Regions from separate parts of the Chryseobacterium sp. P1-3 genome, predicted to be linked through region 3. Evidence: riboswitches for the same ligand, from Rfam matches in the RefSeq annotation. Region 3 holds a riboswitch; each other region holds the start of a gene.
The links. Region 3 has a riboswitch for cobalamin ahead of HX13_RS04260 (TonB-dependent receptor plug domain-containing protein). Riboswitches for the same ligand answer to the same signal wherever they lie in the genome.
Positions count from the first base shown of each region.

Region 1: it holds a riboswitch for cobalamin, as region 3 does, so the genes downstream of both, HX13_RS13245 (YncE family protein) here and HX13_RS04260 (TonB-dependent receptor plug domain-containing protein) in region 3, are expected to answer to the same signal.
Region 2: it holds a riboswitch for cobalamin, as region 3 does, so the genes downstream of both, HX13_RS04760 (acyl-CoA thioesterase) here and HX13_RS04260 (TonB-dependent receptor plug domain-containing protein) in region 3, are expected to answer to the same signal.
Region 4: it holds a riboswitch for cobalamin, as region 3 does, so the genes downstream of both, metE (5-methyltetrahydropteroyltriglutamate--homocysteine S-methyltransferase) here and HX13_RS04260 (TonB-dependent receptor plug domain-containing protein) in region 3, are expected to answer to the same signal.

Region 1 covers NZ_JPEQ01000008.1:99,155-104,329, reverse strand. The annotation lists gene dnaG (DNA primase) at 1-65, shown strand, start outside; gene clpP (ATP-dependent Clp endopeptidase proteolytic subunit ClpP) at 180-866, shown strand; gene HX13_RS13250 (T9SS type A sorting domain-containing protein) at 924-2,048, opposite strand; gene HX13_RS13245 (YncE family protein) at 2,057-3,340, opposite strand; cobalamin riboswitch at 3,393-3,581, opposite strand; gene HX13_RS13240 (esterase-like activity of phytase family protein) at 3,838-4,815, shown strand; gene HX13_RS25630 (esterase-like activity of phytase family protein) at 4,763-5,104, shown strand.
Region 2 covers NZ_JPEQ01000004.1:428,701-433,875, forward strand. The annotation lists gene HX13_RS04740 (1-acyl-sn-glycerol-3-phosphate acyltransferase) at 1-391, opposite strand, end outside; gene HX13_RS25330 (hypothetical protein) at 706-840, opposite strand; gene HX13_RS04745 (PspC domain-containing protein) at 821-2,209, opposite strand; gene HX13_RS23420 (hypothetical protein) at 2,184-2,426, opposite strand; gene HX13_RS04750 (PadR family transcriptional regulator) at 2,435-2,764, opposite strand; gene HX13_RS25335 (hypothetical protein) at 3,216-3,338, shown strand; gene HX13_RS04755 (HD domain-containing protein) at 3,347-3,937, shown strand; gene HX13_RS04760 (acyl-CoA thioesterase) at 4,003-4,386, opposite strand; cobalamin riboswitch at 4,501-4,682, opposite strand; gene HX13_RS04765 (hypothetical protein) at 4,717-5,175, opposite strand, start outside.
Region 3 covers NZ_JPEQ01000004.1:314,827-320,001, forward strand. The annotation lists gene HX13_RS04240 (M28 family metallopeptidase) at 1-403, shown strand, start outside; gene HX13_RS23370 (GNAT family N-acetyltransferase) at 487-1,005, opposite strand; gene pafA (alkaline phosphatase PafA) at 1,254-2,900, shown strand; cobalamin riboswitch at 3,011-3,189, shown strand; gene HX13_RS04260 (TonB-dependent receptor plug domain-containing protein) at 3,218-5,044, shown strand; gene HX13_RS04265 (DUF5074 domain-containing protein) at 5,063-5,175, shown strand, end outside.
Region 4 covers NZ_JPEQ01000007.1:71,303-76,477, forward strand. The annotation lists partial or broken gene metE (5-methyltetrahydropteroyltriglutamate--homocysteine S-methyltransferase) at 1-1,053, opposite strand, end outside; cobalamin riboswitch at 1,231-1,416, opposite strand; partial or broken gene HX13_RS08825 (Lrp/AsnC family transcriptional regulator) at 1,546-2,035, shown strand; gene HX13_RS23920 (hypothetical protein) at 2,154-2,408, opposite strand; gene HX13_RS08830 (hypothetical protein) at 2,380-2,913, opposite strand; gene HX13_RS08835 (hypothetical protein) at 3,109-3,867, opposite strand; gene HX13_RS08840 (tetratricopeptide repeat protein) at 4,106-5,175, shown strand, end outside.

The DNA.
Region 1 (5,175 bases), on a different contig from region 3:
TACGATTGAGCAATATCATCGAATACTCGCCGATTAAAGGAATTTATGCGGGGAGAAGAAGATAATGTACAGACAGGTTTTTGTATTCTGTGACAAAAAGTCTGATAAAATTTTAGGAATAAATATTGTAATTTACATTCCGAGAATATTTGTTTAAAAAAATAATACATAATAGAAATATGGACATTAAAAAGGAATTCAGAGATTTCTCTGTAAAACATTTAGGAAATAACGGTCTGGTTACCGATCAGTATATGGGAATGTATGGTCCGACGAACCTTACGCCTTACATTATGGAAGAGAGAAGACTGAACGTTGCTCAGATGGACGTTTTCTCCCGTTTGATGATGGACAGGATTATCTTCCTGGGAACAGGAATTGATGACCAGGTAGCCAACATCGTTACTGCTCAGCTCTTATTCCTGGAAAGTGCCGACCCGTCAAAGGATATCCAGATTTATATCAACTCGCCGGGTGGTAGTGTGTATGCAGGATTAGGAATTTATGACACCATGCAGATCATTAAGCCTGATGTAGCAACAATCTGTACAGGTATGGCCGCTTCTATGGGAGCTGTATTACTTGTGGCCGGAGAGAAAGGGAAACGTTCTGCGCTTAAACATTCAAGGGTAATGATTCACCAGCCTTCAGGCGGAGCCCAGGGAGTGGCTTCTGATATGGAAATCAACCTGAGAGAGATGCTGAAACTAAAGCAGGAGCTTTATGAAATTATCGCTCACCACTCAGGACAAACATACGAGTGGGTTGAGAAATCTTCTGACAGAGATTACTGGATGACTTCTGAAGAAGCTAAAGGCTACGGAATGGTAGATGAAGTTTTACAGAGATCTACAGAGAAAAAATAATTGATCTCCAAGATCATATTGAAAGAGGCTGTCCCAATTTTTGAGACAGCCTCTTTTCTATTTTTTAACAATCTTACGGATAACTGACTGACCTGAAGTTTTAATTTCTACAAAATAAATTCCCGGGCTTAAAGATTGAATATTAATCCTGGAATTCCCTGATGTCATTACTTTTTGGCCTGAAGAAGAATATATATTCACTTCTTTCATACTCTCCTGGGTATTGATATGAATATAATCAGTTGCAGGATTAGGATAGATACCCACTGTTCTTTTACTGACAGAAGAAGTTCCAAGTGTGGATTGAGGAGCTTCTGTGGGCGTAAAGGGCCTTCTCTGTCCGAAACTTAATCCAAGCCATTCACCGTTATGTAAAGTAATGGATGAAAGGTCGTTATGAATTTTCCAGTTTGACAAATTAGTTCCTTTGTATAATTTCCAGGAGTTGGACCCGTTCGGGGTACCTGAAAAAGAATTCAGGGATAAAGAAGAAACCTGATTGGCAGCTTTAGTATAATTAAATGTGCTTACCTGGGCATCAATCAATTGTAAAGCCTGCTCTGCGGTAATAGTTCCGTTATATTGAATTCCAAAAACAAATGAATCAGCATTTCCGTTAGAATTATCAGTTCCGAAGTCAATAACCACTAAGCTTTTATCAGAACCTGTACCGATCCAATTGGTAATCTGAGACGAATTATACCATAGAGAACTATAGGCAGGAAGCGGAGTAGAAGGCGCTTCTGCTGTGGGATTGCTGAACCCATAGGAAGCACCATACCATTTTCCGTCTGAGATGGTCCCGTTGTTCATCCACCCTACGGCAGACCAGCTGTTGGTATCATTCCCACGCCATAAACTCCAATAGTCCGGCCCGGATTGTTGTGAATGATCATTGAAGCTTAGCTCATCAAGGAAACCATTATTGAAGGTCAGAAAATAATCAAAGGCGGGTTCTGCATTTTTGATCATCTGAAGCATCTGAGGTCCGGTGATATTTTGCCCCGGATCGAACCGCACTCCCCAGGCATAAGACCTGTCATTGGTTCCGTCTTTAAAGTCTGCTACAAAATAGGCAGTCTGAGAGCCTGTTCCTACGAAAAACTTTATGTCGTTTGCCGTAAATTGTGCGCAACAAAAAACTACGATAAAACTGCATATAAAACTTAATATCTTTTGCATCCGGATTCTTATTTGATGATTAGTTTTTCAGTGAAGTTAGTGCTCTTATCCGTAATTTTTACAATATAAGTACCTTTAGGAAGTGTGTTTATATCAATTCCGTTTTGGGTATATTGTGCGTTGATGACCTTTCTTCCGTTAGCATCATACACCTGAATATTTCCGCTGTTTAAACCTTGTACAAAGAATTTGCTGTTTGCCGGATTGGGATATAAAGACAATTTAGAAGCTTTTGTATTTTCCACTGTTGAAAGTGACGGCGGTGCACTGTTGTTGTAAGCAATGATCTGATTAGGCAGCATGGTCACTGTGAAAGTGTTTTGTAAGGTTCCCTGTAAATCATATGTATAAATTTTTCCCGGTGCAATATATCCTTTAGGATCAGCCACATAAATCGTATTGTTGACAATATTAAACCCGTAAGCAGCAGCACCATAGCCGGTTACAGTAATAGGTGCCGTTGCAATGGGTGTCGTTGAAAAAGACGGTGCTGCAATAGGTGTTTTATAGATTGAAGCATCTTTCATGTAATAAATATTCGTTCCGTCTGTATCCATAAAAGAAGGTTTTGTTCCTGCCGGAAATGCAGTACTTGAAACGGTACTTTGAGTTACTGTATTATAGACTGTAAATGTTCCATAAGAGTTTGAGGTGTAGGGATTTCCGAAACTCATGATATAAAGAAACTGATCTTTTTCAAAAATGCTGTGTGGGAAATCTCCAACGTTTACCTCGGATTCAACTGTATTGGTAGAAGTATTGATCACATCCATAAATTGGTTGATTCCAAAACCTCCTTTTAGCAAAACATATAATCTGTTGTCTTTGCTGTAAATTTTTTCGGGTCCGCTTCCAACCGGAATATTGGTTTCATGCGTATAGGTATTAAGGTCATAAACGGCTACATAATTTTCTGTAGAACCGGAACCTCCCCAGTTGGTTACATAAAATTTGTTTCCGCTGAAGGCAATATATCTCGGATTATCCAGATTGGCTGAGATTGTGGTAATCAAAGAAAAGTCAGACTTATTGATGACTTTTATCTGATTGGAAATATTCAGGACCACAAAAATTCTGTCACCATAAATTTTAATGTCCTGTGCCGTATCCCCCAATGCAGCATTATTGTTGTGGGTTTTAAAATAGTTATTGGTAACTGATTGATTGGAGATCAGCGATATTTCGGCATTATTACTGCCGGCACCACCTTCATTAAGCACTAAAACGGCTTCAGTTTGAGCATTTGCAAAAAAAATGACAAATGCAAGAATAAGAAAATAGATTTTCTTCATGATATTATTAATTAAAGTTTTATTCCCGAAACTTACTTTCAGAGAGAGAAATTCTTCTGAATTGTATTAAGGCAGGTCTCCTGGCTTACATCCTATAGCGGCCTTCCCGGATCCGGATCCAGTGGCATCTCATGCTATAGGTGGAATAGTCTACAGTTGCGGGTACAGCTCAAGCATTGAATAAATTCTCACTTGATTCCCTATTAATGAACTATGTTCAACCTTAAAACGCTGCAAATATATCATATAAATTCCTGATTTACGTGTGGTAAATAACTTATCTTTTGTGTATTAAGTGTTTTATAAGCTCTTAGCTATAACGTGTTTTTTGAAATTAATAAAAAATGTGACCGATGGTTTTGTTTTTATAAATTTAACGGCAGGTATAGCTGTTTATATTGAATTCATTTTACAGGTTTCATTGTTAAAATACAATTATCATTGAATTAAAGATTAATTTACAATCGATTTATACTTTCGCAGCCATAAAAGTGAATATGAAAAGATTACTATTATCTGTTTTGATGTTAACGGTATTGGTTTCTTGTAACAAAGATGACGAAACTGCCCATAACCAGGATATTAATTACTCTAAACTTCCTCAGGAGTTTCCTTTTTCAAAATTAGCAACGGTAAATGGTGTGGATGTCATTAATGGAGGTTTTGGATCAGGTGCGGCTGCACACCCTACAAGAAAAGGGGAATTTTATGTCATTACAGACAGAGGACCTAATACGGATTACCTGAACGGGAAAAAGTTTTTGGCTCCCAATTTCAGTCCAACAATCATGCATTTTAAAATTAATGCCGAAGGAAATATTGAGGTGATCAAATATATTAAGCTTAAAAATCCATCAGGACAACCTATCACAGGTCTACCCAACCCTATAGGAATGGGGAGTACAGGTGAAACGGCTTACGATGCTTCAGGAAATGTACTGGGAACGGACAATTATGGTCTCGACAGTGAAAGTATTGTTGCAGCAGCAGACGGTACCTTCTGGGTTTCCGATGAGTATGGCCCTCACATTGTACATTATAGTGCAGAGGGTGTAGAGATGGAAAGAATAAGTCCGATAGGCGTTAATACAGGAACAAGAAAACTTCCCGCTGTGCTGGCAAAAAGAAGGGCCAACAGGGGAATGGAAGGGCTTTGTATAACTCCTGACGGTACTACTTTAGTGGGAGCCATGCAGTCTATGATGCATGTTCCAAGCAAGGCTTTGGCTAAAAATACTACCTTAACCAGAATTGTCACTTTTGATATTGCTACAGGGAAGACCAGACAATTTTTATATAAACAGGACGGGGGAGCCTCTGATTCAGTTTGTGACATTACTGCAATAAGTAATAATGAATTCCTGGTGATTGAGAGAGACGGAAACTTCGGGTCACAGGGCGGAATAAAAAAAAGTATACAGAATAAACCTGAGCGGAGCAACAGATGTAAACGGACCGGATATTGCCGCTGTTGACGGAATGAAAATCAATAATAAAGCTTTGGAAGAGTGTAGTTGGGATGAAATTACCAACGCCGGGATTAAAACGGTTTCTAAAACATTAGCTGTAGATCTGGTTGCCAGGTTAGGATATGAACATGATAAATTTGAAGGAATTGTTTATTTAGGAAATAATAAACTCGCTGTTTTCAATGATGATGATTTCGGGGTAGTAGATGATGGAAACGGTAACCCTAAAGCAAAAATACTACCTAAAACAGGCAAGGTAGATAAAGGAACAATGTACGTAGTCGATATTCAATAATTAGATTTTTTTTTACGAAAAACGGCGGGGATTATCTCCGCCGTTTTTATTGGTTAAAAAAATTGGTACAC
Region 2 (5,175 bases), 110 kb from region 3:
CTTTTGCCGCCAGCGCCATATGATAAAAACCTTTTCTCCACTTCGGAACCCAGCTTCTTGTCCCTTCAGGAGTGATAACAAGGCTGAAGTCTTCTTTAGCGAATTGATGAGCAACGAAGTTCACAAGGTCATTTTTCTGGCTTCTGTCGATGCCGATACCGCCAAGTCCTTTTACAATTCCACCGTACCATGCTTTGGTATGGGCATCTTTAATGATGATTTTCAGGGGTTTTTGTAGTGACCAATAAGCAAAGTTACCCAGAATGTATTCCATATTATGGGTATGAGGTGCTACCACGAGAATACATCTGTTCAGGTTGTTGACATCGCCCTGGAGAACGACTTTCCAGCCTAATAATTTTAACATCAGTTTGCCTATCAGCTTTTTCATAAATTTCAGGGGTTAAAAACAAAAAAGTATAACCAAATATTGGTTATACTTTACAAATATATTGAAATATTATTGCTCTTAAAACAAACCGTTAATTAAATCTACGATTTTCATTACGAATTCTAGTGCAAACTGTATCATAATAATGGTGTTTTTTGTTGATTGGTTATTAAATTTTTAACAGTACGAAATTAAAACAATTTTTTCACATAGAGAATTAAATAGTATGATTTCTTTCAGTTTCTGAGAGAAGAAGAGTGTGAATTTCAAACGGTTGCTTTCCATTCACACCTTCTGCCACTCTCTGAAGTTAATTATTTAGTCTGTATGGAAATTTCGTTTTTTCCGTCCTTGATTTTGATGTCCACATCTTTATTGATTTTCTTGATGTCGGATGCTACAGAATCAATTACTTTCTTAGCCTTATTATTAGGAACTTTTTTTACCATTGATAATAATACTGTCTCTGTCATTAGAGTCGTATTCTATGCTGGAGCCGTTTACAGTAATTTTATTTTTTTCGATCCTGATACCGTTATGGTTTTCCTCTTCGTTCTGATCTTCATCATCGATGCCATCTCCATTTAAATCCCCATTGAAATGAATCCCATTTTTCTTTAACGGAATTACCACCGCTTTTTGAGGAACTACAAGTTCATAATCTACCCTGTAATCTCTGAATCTTTGCTCATAAGGATATTTAAAATAGTTAGGAAGCAATACCTTATTGTTTACGATTTCTACCGGTACATTCAGCTGAATTGGATAGTTGTAGCCGTTTCCTTCTTTCCTGATGATCAGATAAGGGGTTTTGATATCAGCTTTTCTTGTTACATCCACAGAAATATAATCTTCTTCATACACTGATTTTTTATCAGAATAGATGTCATTATCGTAAGCTTTAAAACTTTGTGGGATGCTTACCTGTTTCACGTCTACATATACAGTGTCAGAAGTAGTGTTGATGGCTACATTTTCAATATCCTCTTTGTTGCCTTTATAGATCAGGTTTTTCTTGGCCATACTGATTCCGAAATAAGTTCCCAGTCCGATCAGAAGAAGGAATAACCCGCCAACTAACCAACCAAGATTTCTCAGTTTTGTTTTTGGAGAAAATATCTTAATGCTTAATAGGCTGAAAAGGATAGCAGGAATTAAACTTCCTATAATCATGATAGCAGCCAGTACTTTATCCAGACCGTTATCATCCATATAGAATCTGATCTGATTGGCTCCAGGAAAATCGGTATCCATCCCGAAAAGGGCAAATAATACAAATACTCCGATGATACTTCCTACTGCCATCAATACTGAGAATGCACCGATGATATATTTGAATACATTCCAGATTCCGCTTCCGGCATTGCTGATGTAAGGTTTGTTTTCGTTATATATTTCTCCGACCCTCTGAGTAGATTCATTGGCAAACTGCACCAATTTATTAGACTCATTCTTAAGATTGTCGAAGTTCATAGGCTTTCCCTGCATTTTCAGGAAATCAGATGCGGTTTGTGCTTTTGGCAGTACAAGCCACAGGATAAGATAGAGCAGTAAAATGACCAAAGCACTTCCGGCGGCCGGGATCATGATAAGGAAAACAACCACCCAGATAATTCTCATAGCAGTAATATCCATACCAATATACTGGGCTAATCCTGCGCAAACACCGGCGATTTTTTGTTTTTCCGGATCACGGAACAGTTGCTTTTTACCTGAATAGGCGCTATCTGCATTATTATTTTTACTTGTTGCTTTTTCAGAAAAATAGGCTTCTTCCTGTTCTTCGATCTTTTCAGGACTTCCGATCTGTGCGATCACTTTTTTCTACGTCGGTATCGTTGATTACTTCACGTTTTCCCAGAGAATCTCTGAAAATTTCCACCATTCTGATTTCTATGTCATGCATTACCTCATCTGCTTCGGAAGCGTCCAATGAGCTTCTCAGAGCGTTCAGGTAATCGCTGAGCTTTATATATGCGTGTTCTTCTATTGTAAAAGAAAAACCTGCGAGTCCTATTGAGAGTGTCTTGTTCATAGCTTTTTTTAATTTTGTTGAGTGATTTGGTTGACTGAGGCAGTCAGTTCATTCCATGTATTGAGAAGTTCATCCAGAAAAAGTTTTCCTTTTTCTGTGATCTGGTAATATTTTCTGGGTGGTCCTCCAGTGGATTCTTCCCATCGGTAAGAGAGAAATTCTCCATTTTTAAGTCTTGTGAGAAGGGGGTAGAGGGTGCCTTCCACTACATCCAGTTTTCCTTTTTTCAGTTCATCGATAAGGTCGGAAACATACATTTCGCGATGGTTGATGAGACTTAAAATACAGAATTCCAGAATTCCTTTTCGCATTTGCGCTTTGGTATTTTCAGTATTCATCTTTGATAAGTTTGTTAATTAGTTATATTTTCAGAGTAGCTCCTAGCTAGACGAGCTTATTCTGATTCTACATTACAAAGATATGTAAATAAAATGGTATTATGCAATACAAAGTAGTGTATTTTTTCAAAATAAAAATTTAAAATACTGATAATCAGAAAGATAATTTTTAGTTTAAATTATGGATTAATGACCGAATGCTCGAAAAAGATAAAAATAATGTGGAAATGGAGCGGGCTAGTTGTGGATTTTTGAAAATAAGAATAGTATATAAAATTCAAAAAGGTGAATTCCAATAGAGGTGAGGAACATATTTTGAAATCGGTAGCGGTATTCGTATTTTTGTCAGGAAGCATTACATAAAATAGAATTCATGTTTGCCACCGGGAAAATTCGGGTTGTTGCAGGATTTTTACTACAGAATATGCCGTAATCGCTAATAATGGGTTGGATGCAGTCTTTGAAAAGGAAGACTCATGAAGATCAGATAAAGGTAACAGTCAAAGAAAAGATCAATAATAAATGGATGACCAGAACAAAGGTATATCCGGCAGATCAATATAACAGAAAATAAAAAGTAAGATGAAGATTCAGAAAGAAATCGATTTTATCCTGGCAGTAGATGCTTTGAAAAATGTACAGCGAAGAAATTACAATGCGGATGATTCCCGGAGAGAAAATACAGCAGAACATTCCTGGCAGATCATCATCCTTGCCCAGATACTGTATCCGTATGCAAAAAACCGTGCAGACATTGACTTATTAAGGGTGATAAGAATGCTTTCTATTCATGATCTGGTAGAAATAGAAGCAGGAGATACTTTTCTGTTTGATGAAAAAGCAATGGCAGGAAAGTTTGAAAGAGAAAAAATATCTGCCCGGAAAATCTTCGGAATTCTGGACGAACCGCTACGAACGGAGTTTTTTAACTTGTGGCTGGAATTTGAAGAAGAGAAAACCCCGGATGCTATTTTTGCCTGTTCTATTGACAGGATCATGCCCTTTATTCTGAATTCCCATACTTCAGGTAAAAGCTGGACGGAAGCAGGTGTTACCGAAAGACAAATCAGGAATATGCTTGAAAATGCAATCACCAGGGCTTCGGATGAAATGGGAGAGGCTTTTGAATTGCTGTTAAGCAAAAATCTGGAAACAGAAAAAGTACTGAAATAGGACTTATCTATTATAAGATGATGAAGACTCGGGCGCCTTTGGCCTGCCCGAGTCTCTCTGGATTATTATAGTATTTGAATTGGTTTCTTGAATTCGTCAATAGCAACAAAAGTAAAATCCCCTACAATTGCTTTTTCTCTTTCGTAAGAATACATCTGTTCCGTAAAGATTTCAACATTTACTTTCATACTTGTTTTTCCAACGTGAGTTACCTTACCGATCAGTTCTACAATCGTTCCTGCAGGAATAGGCTTTTTAAAATCGATTTTATCGCTGCTTACGGTAACCACTCTTTTTCTGGCAAAACGGGTAGCGGTGATAAAAGCCACTTCATCCATCAGCTGCATAGCCGTACCTCCGAAAAGGGTATCATAATGATTGGTTGTGTTGGGGAAAACTGCCTTGAAGATTTTGGTCTCTGATGCTTCAATTCTTTCTTCTGTTGTCATATTTCATTATTAATTAAGGCGAAATGAAATCGGATTAAAACAACAGAATAATAACAGGAACAGATATATTCCTGAAAAAATCCATCAGATCAATCAACTTCAGATCGCGAAAGTTTCTTGTTTACAGAAATAGGCAGGTCTCCTGACTTGTAACATCTTTTATCCCCTTCCCATGCCTCGCATAGTGGATCTCTTGATAAAGACCTTAGTTACTTACAGTTGCGCGACAGTCCGTGATTTTCACACGGTTCCCTATTAATCTGCGGTTAGGCAGAACCCATTTCTTTGATGAATAAGCGGTAAAGCTTTTTCGGGACAAAAATACTGAAATTATTCCGGACTGTGATAAATAATCTGACTGATCACTCTTCCTTTCTTGATCGTCCAAAGACTGGTGTATCTGTTTTCCCCGGAGCCATTAATCATATAAAGAAAAATATTGTCATTGTCCAGAGCCGTTACGCCTACATTTTCAAAATCCATGGTAGGCTGGAACATATTTTTAATCGCTTCCCTCACAAAAACAGAACCCCGTCCCGGTTGCTGAACTCTGATAGACTTGATTTCAGTCATACCTTCCGGGATATCATTGCCGATTCCCCAGGGCTTTACCTTATCAATGGTGAGAAGTTTTCCCTCCGCATCCTTTTCTTTTTTGCGGTAACCGGCATTGGAAGGATAAATGTCGATAACTACCTTACTTCTTTGGGAAATAGGGATTTTAGGGTCGGAATTGTCTGTGAAAATAAGGGATCTTCCGTTTTTCGATTTGGAAGGGGTGTATTGGGG
Region 3 (5,175 bases):
AAACTTCAATCACCAGCACCAGGATATCAGAAAAGAGAATGGCGTTCAGTATGGAGATTTACCGCAATTTATGGATTTTGATTATTTTAAAAAGAATGTCGGGATCAATATTGCCGTTCTGGCCAATCTGGCAAAGTCACCTTCAAAACCTGAAAATGTAAAGATTGAAGCGGATAAACTTACCAACTTTACAACTCTTTCCTGGGAAAAACCTCGATCGGTAGAAGTAGCAGGATATTATGTGCTGATGCGTGAAACAGATGCCTCAATATGGCAGAAAAAAACCTTTACCAAAGAAAATTCCATCAGTTTGCCTTATTCTAAAGATAATTATTTCTTTGCAGTACAAGCGGTAACCATTTCTGGAAATGAAAGCCTGATTGTAGTGCCGAAAGTGAAGTGAATAAAAAAAATGTTATGAAATATCAACAGGGAGTGGCTTTAGCCGCTTCCAATATACATACATTATCCGCGCTATAGCCAAAACTATTCTATATCTAACGTCATGAAAAGCGCTATTTCTTCCGCATTGTCATAAAGCCTTGTATTCACCCCCGTAATATTGAAACCCATCCTTCTGTAAAACTGTATGGCAGGGTAATTGGTGTTTTGGGTTTCGAGTTCTATAACCCGGCAGTTTAATTTCCTGGCTTCTTTCACGGCATTTTTAATCAGCTGTATTCCTACTCCCAGTCTCCTGTATTTTTCGTCAATCAGGATGTTTTCAATATAGAAACTGTTATTCCATGTTCTTTGCTCACAGATGATCCAGCCTATCAGTTCATTATTAATAAAAGCACCAAAAGAATGACCTTTTTCAATGATAAGATTAAGCTCTTCAATATCTTCACTACCGGTTTCCCAGACTTTGGTGTAAGGGAAAGATTTTTCTCTTAATGAAAATTCAAAAGACCCTGCATATTCGATGGAAGAAACTGAATATATCCTGTCTGTTGTATAACCGTTATGTCCCCATGTGAGGCTGGGATTATCGGTCAGTTTCAGTAGTTTTTTTTATATCCATAGAAAAGGTATTATTGATTTTACCAATAGTTTAACAACATTATTGGCATGTTATCTATATCTTGTAAAAAAAACTGTGATGACAGTCATCTTCAGGAAATCTAGGCTCAGGATACTTCTGAATCACAGCTGTAGATTGATAAATTTATATAATAATCAAAATTAAGTAAAATTTCATACTCTAAAACTTTCAAAACCCCTAAATTTGTGGTCAATAAAAATTTACTTGGATGCTTAGGAATATTTCAATTGCGGCAGCTACTTTCTTGTCCGTAATTACAATCAATGCGCAGAAGAACAAAAATTCTCAATTAGAAAGACCTAAATTGGTAGTAGGCCTGGTTGTAGACCAGATGCGTTGGGACTATTTATACCGTTTTTATGGTAAATACGGGAACGACGGTTTCAAAAGACTCTTGAATACAGGATATTCTTTAAATAATGTACACATTCCTTATGTTCCTACCATTACCGCTTTAGGACATACATGTATCTATACGGGATCTGTTCCGGCAATCCACGGTATTGCAGGAAATGACTGGACAGATAAGGAAACAGGTAAAGGGGTATACTGTACTGCTGATGAGAGCGTTCAGCCGGTAGGAACTACCAATACCAAAACCGGAAGCCACTCTCCGAAAAACCTTTGGTCTACAACGGTAACCGATGAGTTGAGGTTGGCAACCAATTTCCAGGGAAAAGTAATCGGGGTTTCCTTGAAAGACCGGGCTTCTATTCTTCCGGCAGGACACACTCCTAACGGGGCTTTCTGGTTTGATGACAGCACCGGAAACTTTATCACCAGTACATGGTATATGAATGATCTGCCTCAGTGGGTAAAATCATTCAACGCTCAGAACTTACCTGAGAAATTAGTTGCAAACGGCTGGAATACCTTGCTTCCGATTAATCAGTATACGGAAAGCGCACCAGACAATTCCCCTTGGGAAGGATTATTGGGAAGTGCGAAAACCCCTACATTCCCTTACAATGATCTAGCCAAAGATTATCAGGCTAAAAAAGATAATATCCGTTATACCCCTTTTGGAAATACATTGACGTTGAAGCTGGCGGAAGCTTCTGTAGAAGGTGAAAAACTGGGTGGAGATGCTATTACTGACTTTTTAGCTATCAACCTGGCTTCAACAGATTATGCCGGGCATAAATTCGGGCCTAATTCAATCGAAGTAGAAGATGTTTATATCAGATTGGATCAGGACCTGGCAGAGTTTTTCAAATACCTGGATTCTAAAGTGGGTAAAGGAGAGTACACCGTTTTCCTTTCTGCTGATCATGGAGGGGCTCATTCTGTAGGATTCCTTAAAGAACATAAAATTCCTACAGGTTTTTTCGGAGAAGGAGCTGAAAAAAATCTAAACCAGAAACTTAAAGATAAATTTGGAGCCGATAAACTGATCAATGCAATTGATAATTATCAGATTTATTTTGACAGGAAAGTTTTGGCAGATTCTAAACTTGAGTTGGATGATGTAAGAAACTTCACTGTTAAGGAACTCGAAAAAGACCCAACTGTTCTATACGCTGTTTCGGTAGACAAGGTTCAGGAATCCAGTATTCCGGAGCCTATCAGGCAGAGAATTATCAACGGGATCAACAGACAGAGAAGTGGGGATATCCAGCTGATTTCCCACGATTCTATGCTTCCTCCATATTCTAAAACCGGAACCACACACAGTGTATGGAATTCTTATGACTCACACATTCCATTGATCTTTATGGGGTGGGGAGTTCAGCATGGAGAAAGTAATAAAGCGTATCATATGACGGATATTGCCCCTACAGTTTCTTCATTGTTAAAAATCCAGTTCCCGAGTGGAAATGTTGGAAATCCTATTACAGAGGTTATGGGAAAATAATCAACTGTATTATCATACGGCAAAAGCAGCTTTCAATACCGGAAGCTGCTTTTTTATTAAAAGACCTTTTTGCAGCAATTCCGGTTTTTGTGCAATACATTTAAAAAGCTATCTTTGCAAAAAATTTTGGTTTCCAGTATATTGGAATGAAAAGGGAATCGGGTGTAACTCCCGGACTGTCCCCGCAACTGTAAATCGCAATAAAAGTTTCTGCTTTGAACCACTGTGTAATAACGGGAAGGTGCAGAAAGCGAAAGTCAGGAGACCTGCCAGAATGATAATCAAAATATAATGCTTTCGGAGGAAAAGTAAAAAGTATGGGTATAAAACGATCTTTAGTACTGCTTTTTTCGTCTTATGGTTGCCTTCTTCTGGCACAGGAAAAAAGTATTGATACTATTTATGTCTTCGACAACCAAATGAACAGGGTGAAGCTTTTTCATCCGGTAAATACCATCTCAGCTGAAGAGGTGGATAGAAATTCTACCAACCTTTCAGAATTATTAAGGTTTCAATCACAGGTTTATATCAAAGAAAACGGACGTGGTGCGGTTTCTTCTCCGGCGTTCAGAGGAACTTCTGCCCAGCAGACTGCTTTTGTATGGAACGGAATCAATATCAATTCTAATTTTCTGGGACAGGGAGATATCAATAATATACCCCTGTTCGGATATGACCAGATTGGTATAAAAGCAGGTGGCGGTAGTGTAGTCTATGGAAGTGGAGCAATCGGAGGGAGTATTCACCTGAATAATATCCTGGATTTTAATAAAGGTTTTCATGGTTCGGTATTTTCAGAAGTAGCATCCTTTAATACCTTTAATAATTTTGTGAAAGGTTCTTACAGCAATGAAAGATTCAGCTTTAAGGCATCCGGAAACTATTCTGTAAGCCAGAACGATTATGAAGTCAGTGATCTGGATTATATCAACAGAAACGGTAATTACTATAATACAACCTTCAATGTAGGTGCGTCCTATAAAATAACGGATGATCACAAGATTTCGTGGCAAAGTCAGTTTTTTGACTCTTCACAGCATTATCCCGTATTTGAAGAAACCGCAACAAAGACAAAATATAAGACCCAAAGCATAAGGAGCCTGATCGCCTGGGACTGGAATGCAATAAAGTTCAGCAACGCCTTCAAAGCAGCCTATACAGAAGAAAACTTTCAGTATTTCGGAGCGTTGGACCTTCCCAAATCCAGTGGTGGTACAGGAAAAAATTATATTTTGAAAAATGATTTTAATTATTTTCTGAATTCAAAATGGAACATTAACCTTATCGGGGAATTTCAGGTGAACAAAGGAGAAGGCTATAAAAGCGGAATTGCTGATGTAAGCAGAAACGTAGGTTCCGTTTCCGGATTATTAAGGTATTTTGCTACAAAGAACCTGCGTTTTGAAGGAGGATTTAAAAAAGATTTTGTGGAAAATGTCACATCTCCGGTCATGTATTCATTTTCAGGGAAATGGAATACCTCTCACTGGTATAATCTGGGACTTAACTTTTCAAAAAATTTCAGGTATCCTTCCTTTAATGATATTTATTATGAGCCGGGAGGTAATAAAGATTTAAGACCGGAAATTTCTACCCAGGTGGATATGAACAATGAGTTTAAAATTGGAAGTTTTAAGCTTAATGTGACGCCTTATTATATGAACATTACGGATCTCATTGTCTGGCTGCCTACTGCCAATGGATATTGGCAGGCCTTTAATGTTAATAAAGCAGAATCTTACGGACTGGAATCCCATCTGTCTTTTTATCAGCAATTTGGTAAGCATAGGATCAAAGCCAACGCAGGCTATTATTATGCAAGATCAATTGATAAGGAAACTCAGAAACAGAGACCTTATATCCCAATGCACAGGGGAATGGCGGGTATTGATTATGAGTATGGTTTCTTCAGATTTTTTGCACAGGGATTAATAAATGGTCTTACCTATACAACCAGTGATGAAGAGCGGAAAACAGCGATTGACCCCTATTTTATTTTAAATGCGGGAATGTCAGCAACGATTTCTAAGAAATATACTTTAGGGTTCAAAGTGAATAATGTTACCGATACTTATTATAAAACGGTTTCTTTTTACCCTTTGCCTAAAAGAAATTACAGTGTGTATGCCGCAATAAATTTTTAAAATTAAAATTGAATATATATGAAACTAACCAGACTTTTAACTGTATTTTTTGCATTTGTACTATTGTTCAACATTTCATGTAGCAGCGATAGTAATGAGATTCCGGTACCTCAGTTAACGTATCAGAACGG
Region 4 (5,175 bases), on a different contig from region 3:
TTCAGGCGATAAAATTGCTTCGTTTTTCTCCAGGTCAAGATCAAAAGGAGAGTGGAGTAATGAGCAGGATGGAGCAATCAATACTCTTTCCGGACCGATTTCATGGATTGCTTTTTTGATCAGTGCCAATGATTTTTCGAAATCATTTTTCCATATATTCCTTCCGTCTACAATGCCTAGTGAAAGGCTTAAAGTACCGGGTATTGCTTGCAGGACTTCATCCAATTGTTCAGGACATCTTACGAGATCAATATGCAAAACATCTGCTGGCAAAGAAACGGCCAGGGAAAGATTGTCCTTTAATCCCTCAAAATAAGTAGTTACAATAAATTTAAGATTGGGAAACTGTTTTCTGATTTCACCGTAAACCCATTGATAGGTCTCTTTTGTTTTTTCATTCAGGTCTAATGCTAAAAAAGGTTCATCAAATTGAACATATTCTGCACCATAGGCTTCCAGTTTCCGGAGGATTTCAAGATAAACAGGCAATAGATTTTGTGCTAAATCCATTTTGTCAAAACCATTTTCTTTTTCTTTACCCAGAAGAAGATAGGTAAGCAATCCGATTATAACAGGCTTTGCATTCATTCCTGCTTCCTTTGCACGGATAAACTCACTGATGATTTTATCGGAAAACAATCTGAACTGCTGGTTTTTTTGAAATTCAGGGACAATATAGTGGTAGTTGGTATCAAACCACTTTGTCATTTCCATAGCCGTGATATCCAATCCGTTTTTCTGGTAACCTCTTGCCATGGCAAAATAAAGATCCGGTTCTGAGTGAGATTCGTTTGAAGCAATTTCCTGGTAACGCTCCGGGATGGCTCCTACGGTCAAAGTCATATCCAGCACCTGATCGTAGTAAGAAAAATCATTACATGGGATAAGATCAATCCCTGCTTCCTGTTGCAATTTCCAGTTTTGAAGACTGATGGTTTTACCGGTTTCCAGTAATTGATTGAGAGAAATCTTGTCTGCCCAATAGTGTTCACAAGCTTTTTTAAGCTCTCTGTTGCTACCAATACGCGGGTAGCCAAGTAAGTGAGTTTGCATTTTTTATCAACTTTTAAATTAAACAATGATTTTAAAAGTTCCTTTGAATGCTTCAAAATACTTGCGCAGGAAGCTTGTAAAGAGGACAGGATACAAAAAGGACGTAAATTTCCTGTTAACGGTGGAATACGTTCAAAATGTATCATCTGTATGACCCGAAGCCTCAAACCGCGAAAGCATTGTCAATTCAGAACAGGCAGGTCTCCTGGCTTACAGCAGTATCTGTCATCCTTCCCGCTCTTTGGCAGTGGATATCCGGGACAGAACTTTTGGTATGCTGATTACAGTTGCGCGACAGCTCATGATTTACACATGATTCCCTATTAATTTACCTTACGTAAAACCTTTTCCGTTTGATGAAGTATTATAAAGAACAAAATAGGGTGTAAAGATATTTATTTAAGATAATTGATTGGGTATTTGATGAAAATTAAGGATGATATTTTTATTTTATGTTTTTTTAAAAGATAAATATTCTGTACATTTGAAAAAATGTCAGTAAAAAAAGAATATTATTCTGTGGATAGATTGGATGATAAGGATCTCCAGCTGCTGAGAATCCTTCAAAAAAAATGCGAAATTAACTGTAAAAGAGCTTGCGAAAGAAGTTAATCTCTCACCATCACCTGTTTTTGAGCGGGTAAAAAGACTGGAGCAGGAAGGGTATATTAAACACTATGCTGCCGTTTTGGAAGCTGAAAAGCTGAACCGCGGATTTACTGTTTTTTGCCAGGTTAAATTAAAGATCCATGACCGGGCTATCGGAAACAGCTTTGTAAAAGATATTATTCAAATTGAAGAAGTAGCAGAATGTTATAATATTTCCGGTGATTTTGATTTTCTGCTAAAAGTTCAGGTAAGAGATATGAGGCATTATCAGGATTTTGTATTCAATAAGCTTGGGTCGGTGGATTCTATCGGGAGCACCCATAGTACTTTTGTGATGGCGGAGGTGAAGAATACGCATGGGGTTTCGATATAGTATTGAATTTGTCAACGCGAAAACTTCGAGATGGATCCTATAATTCAATCCTCATATTATCAAATAAAAAACAGTACCCAATGGTGTACTGTCATTTAGTTTTATTATTTAATCAACCTTATGGCTCATCACAATTTTTCTTCAGCTTTGTAAAAATTTTATCAAAATCTTTATAGGCATTTCCCTCATCATCACGTTTAGGCCTGAAACTGCTGTTGGCACAGTTGTGAAAGCTTAGCCCGATCATGTCGATCAGTGCATAATCTTCTTTCTGGGGATCATTCATTTTAGCATTGAATCTTGCCATTACGCCTTTGGGATCAGCATTATTCTTACTTTTAAGCTCAATATAGGCTTTCCATGCAGCAAACATTTTTTTCTCGGTCAGGAGAAGAGATTGCATCAATGTGCTCTTTGCAGGTGCTGTAAAATTTACTGTCTTTAAGAGTGGAGGGATCAGAATAAGCGAGAATTTCTTCCTTATTCAGCTGATATTCATTCTCAAAAGACATAATGGTTTCCTGTTGTAGTTTTTTCCACATAGGGAGATTGATGACTTCAAGGCTGTAAAGCTCTTTTTTCTTTTCCTGATATTGTTTTTCTAATTGCTGTAAATATTCCTCTTTGTTTTTACGGATTTCTTCAAGGTTGGAAAGTTTAAATACAGGCTGGATATCAAATTGAACTCCATTGAATTGATACAGAAGTTTATTCACACCGTCTATTTCCTCTTTCTTATATTTGGTAGAATCAAAATATCCTTTGTTATCACAATTGAAAGTCTGATAATTGTAAGGGGTAAGATTGTTGTTTTTTGCAGGAGTTTTCTGCCCGCATATAGTAGTAACAGATAAGGCTAAAGAAAGCCCAACCATCATTTTTTTCATGTACATAGTAGTTGAAGAATCCGGATTTGCTATTTTGCTTCAAAATTAAGGCTTTAAATTTGAAAATTAAAGGATTAGACCAACTTTATATGTTTATTTTCTCACTTTGATAATTTTTTTAATGTCTATTGTTGTTTTGAGTGAATTTTTTGTTAAAAATCAGGAGGTTACATTATAATTCTATCCTTATGGTTCGTCACAATCTCTTTTCAGTTGTATGAAAACCTTTTCGAAAGTTTTCAATAAAATGTTCTCTTCATCAGCTTTGGGTCTGAAACTATGGTTTGCGCAATTATTAAAGGCATTCATAAGATCGATGAGTGCATAATCATCTTTTCGCGGGTCATTCCATTTAGCATTAAAGGTGTCGTTTGTTCCGGAATAAGAATCTTCATTTTTTTTAGGTTCAGATAAGCTCTTCCATACGAGGTGCATTTTCTGCTTATCCTGAGCAGTCATTGCATCAATATATTCTCTACAGGTATTGTAAAACTTAGTATTCTGAAGAGATTGCGGGTCAGTATAGCCCATGAGCAGGGCTTTGGTAAGCTGATATTCGTTTTCGAGAAGCTGAACAGATTCGTCACGCTGTTTTTTCCATATAGGGAGATCAATGAATCTGAGATTATTAAGCTCCTTTTTTCTTCCCAGGTATTCTTTTTCAGCTTGTTGTAAAAGCTGAGTGTTGTTTTTCCTGACTTTATCTAATTTTACAGGATTAAAAACAATAAGAGAAGAAAACGGGGACAGGGCCAGAGGATATAAAAGCTTATAGGTACCATCTATCTCTTCTTTTTTATATCGTGCAGGATCATAATACCCCTTGACATCACATCCAAAGGTTTGATAATTGTAAAGAACCAATGGACTTTTCTTAACAGAAGTCTTTTGTCCATAAGCAACAGCTGATAGCAATAAAGAAAAACCGATTATTGTTTTTTTCATATGAATTATTGTAAGGAAGCGGATTCTGATCTGATAACCGCAGAGTATATTCCGGACAAAATTAAGGTTTTATTTTCAGAATATATTTCGTCAGATAAAATCGTATACTTAAATTTTATAGATTTTAAAGAGCTTTTATGTGTTTTTAGTTTTGTTTTTTTTATTATTTTGCGTACACAAAGTAAACCTGGTCCTGTTTCCAGGAAATGCAACGATAGAATTATAAAACAAAATATTAATGTACGAAAACTTAGAACAACTGTTTTACAGGGGAGACCTGGAGCAGTGTATTGCAGAAGGAGAACACTACTTATTATCCCACCCGGAAGATGAAGAGGTTTTATTTTTAATGGCAGTTGCTTACCATGACATCGTTTATTATGACGGACATGAAGCAGTGTACGACGCCATCAGGGATCATGTAATACCTTACCTGCGCAGAATCCTGCATCTAAACCCAAATAATCAAAAAGCACTATACAATATTCTGGATTATCCTTTAGGCAATGAATATAACCTGATGCAGATAGCCAGAAGCAAAAAACATATCACCCAGGAAAATAAGGGGGAATTTATAGGGTATGCGGAACGTATGCTGGAAGACCGGGATTATGTAGGATATGGCTATGACTTTTTGGCTAAAATATATGAATCCCTTGAAGAAAATAAAGCGCTTTTGAACAGTCTTGAAGCCGGAATATATCATTTTCAGAAAGCAGATGCTGATAACCGTGAGATCAGGAACAAAAACACCTCGCTTTTCTGGATTAAAAAGATCTATTTACTGGACCGTACAAAAATGATTTCAGGAGAGGAACTTACAGCACTTATTGATAAAGAACATGCTACTTTTGTGAGCCGTAATGAATATGATTTTATCAATCTTGCCGATATTGCATTTGAAAATAATGCACCCGATCTTTCACTTAAAATGATGCTAAAGGCAATTAATGGTGAAAATTCAGCAGTTCATATTCATGAGAAACTGGCAGAATGGCACCAGCGTTTTGCGAAACTCATTCAAAACGGATTTAATAACCCTGATGTTTTCTATTATCAGCTCATTATTGAAAGAAATTATTGTGATCTGCTGAACCTTTCCCCGGACTTTTACTACTATCATGCTCTTGAAGTGATCAATTCCCGTCCGGAACTGTTCTCAGGATATCATTTTGCGGGTACATTCCTGTATGAAAACGAGCGCTATGCTGAAGCTATTCCTTTATTGGAAAAAGCTGTGCAATTATCATCCAATACTACGGCCTGGAGAAGAAAAGTAGAATCAGAATATCTTTTGAATGGAACCCT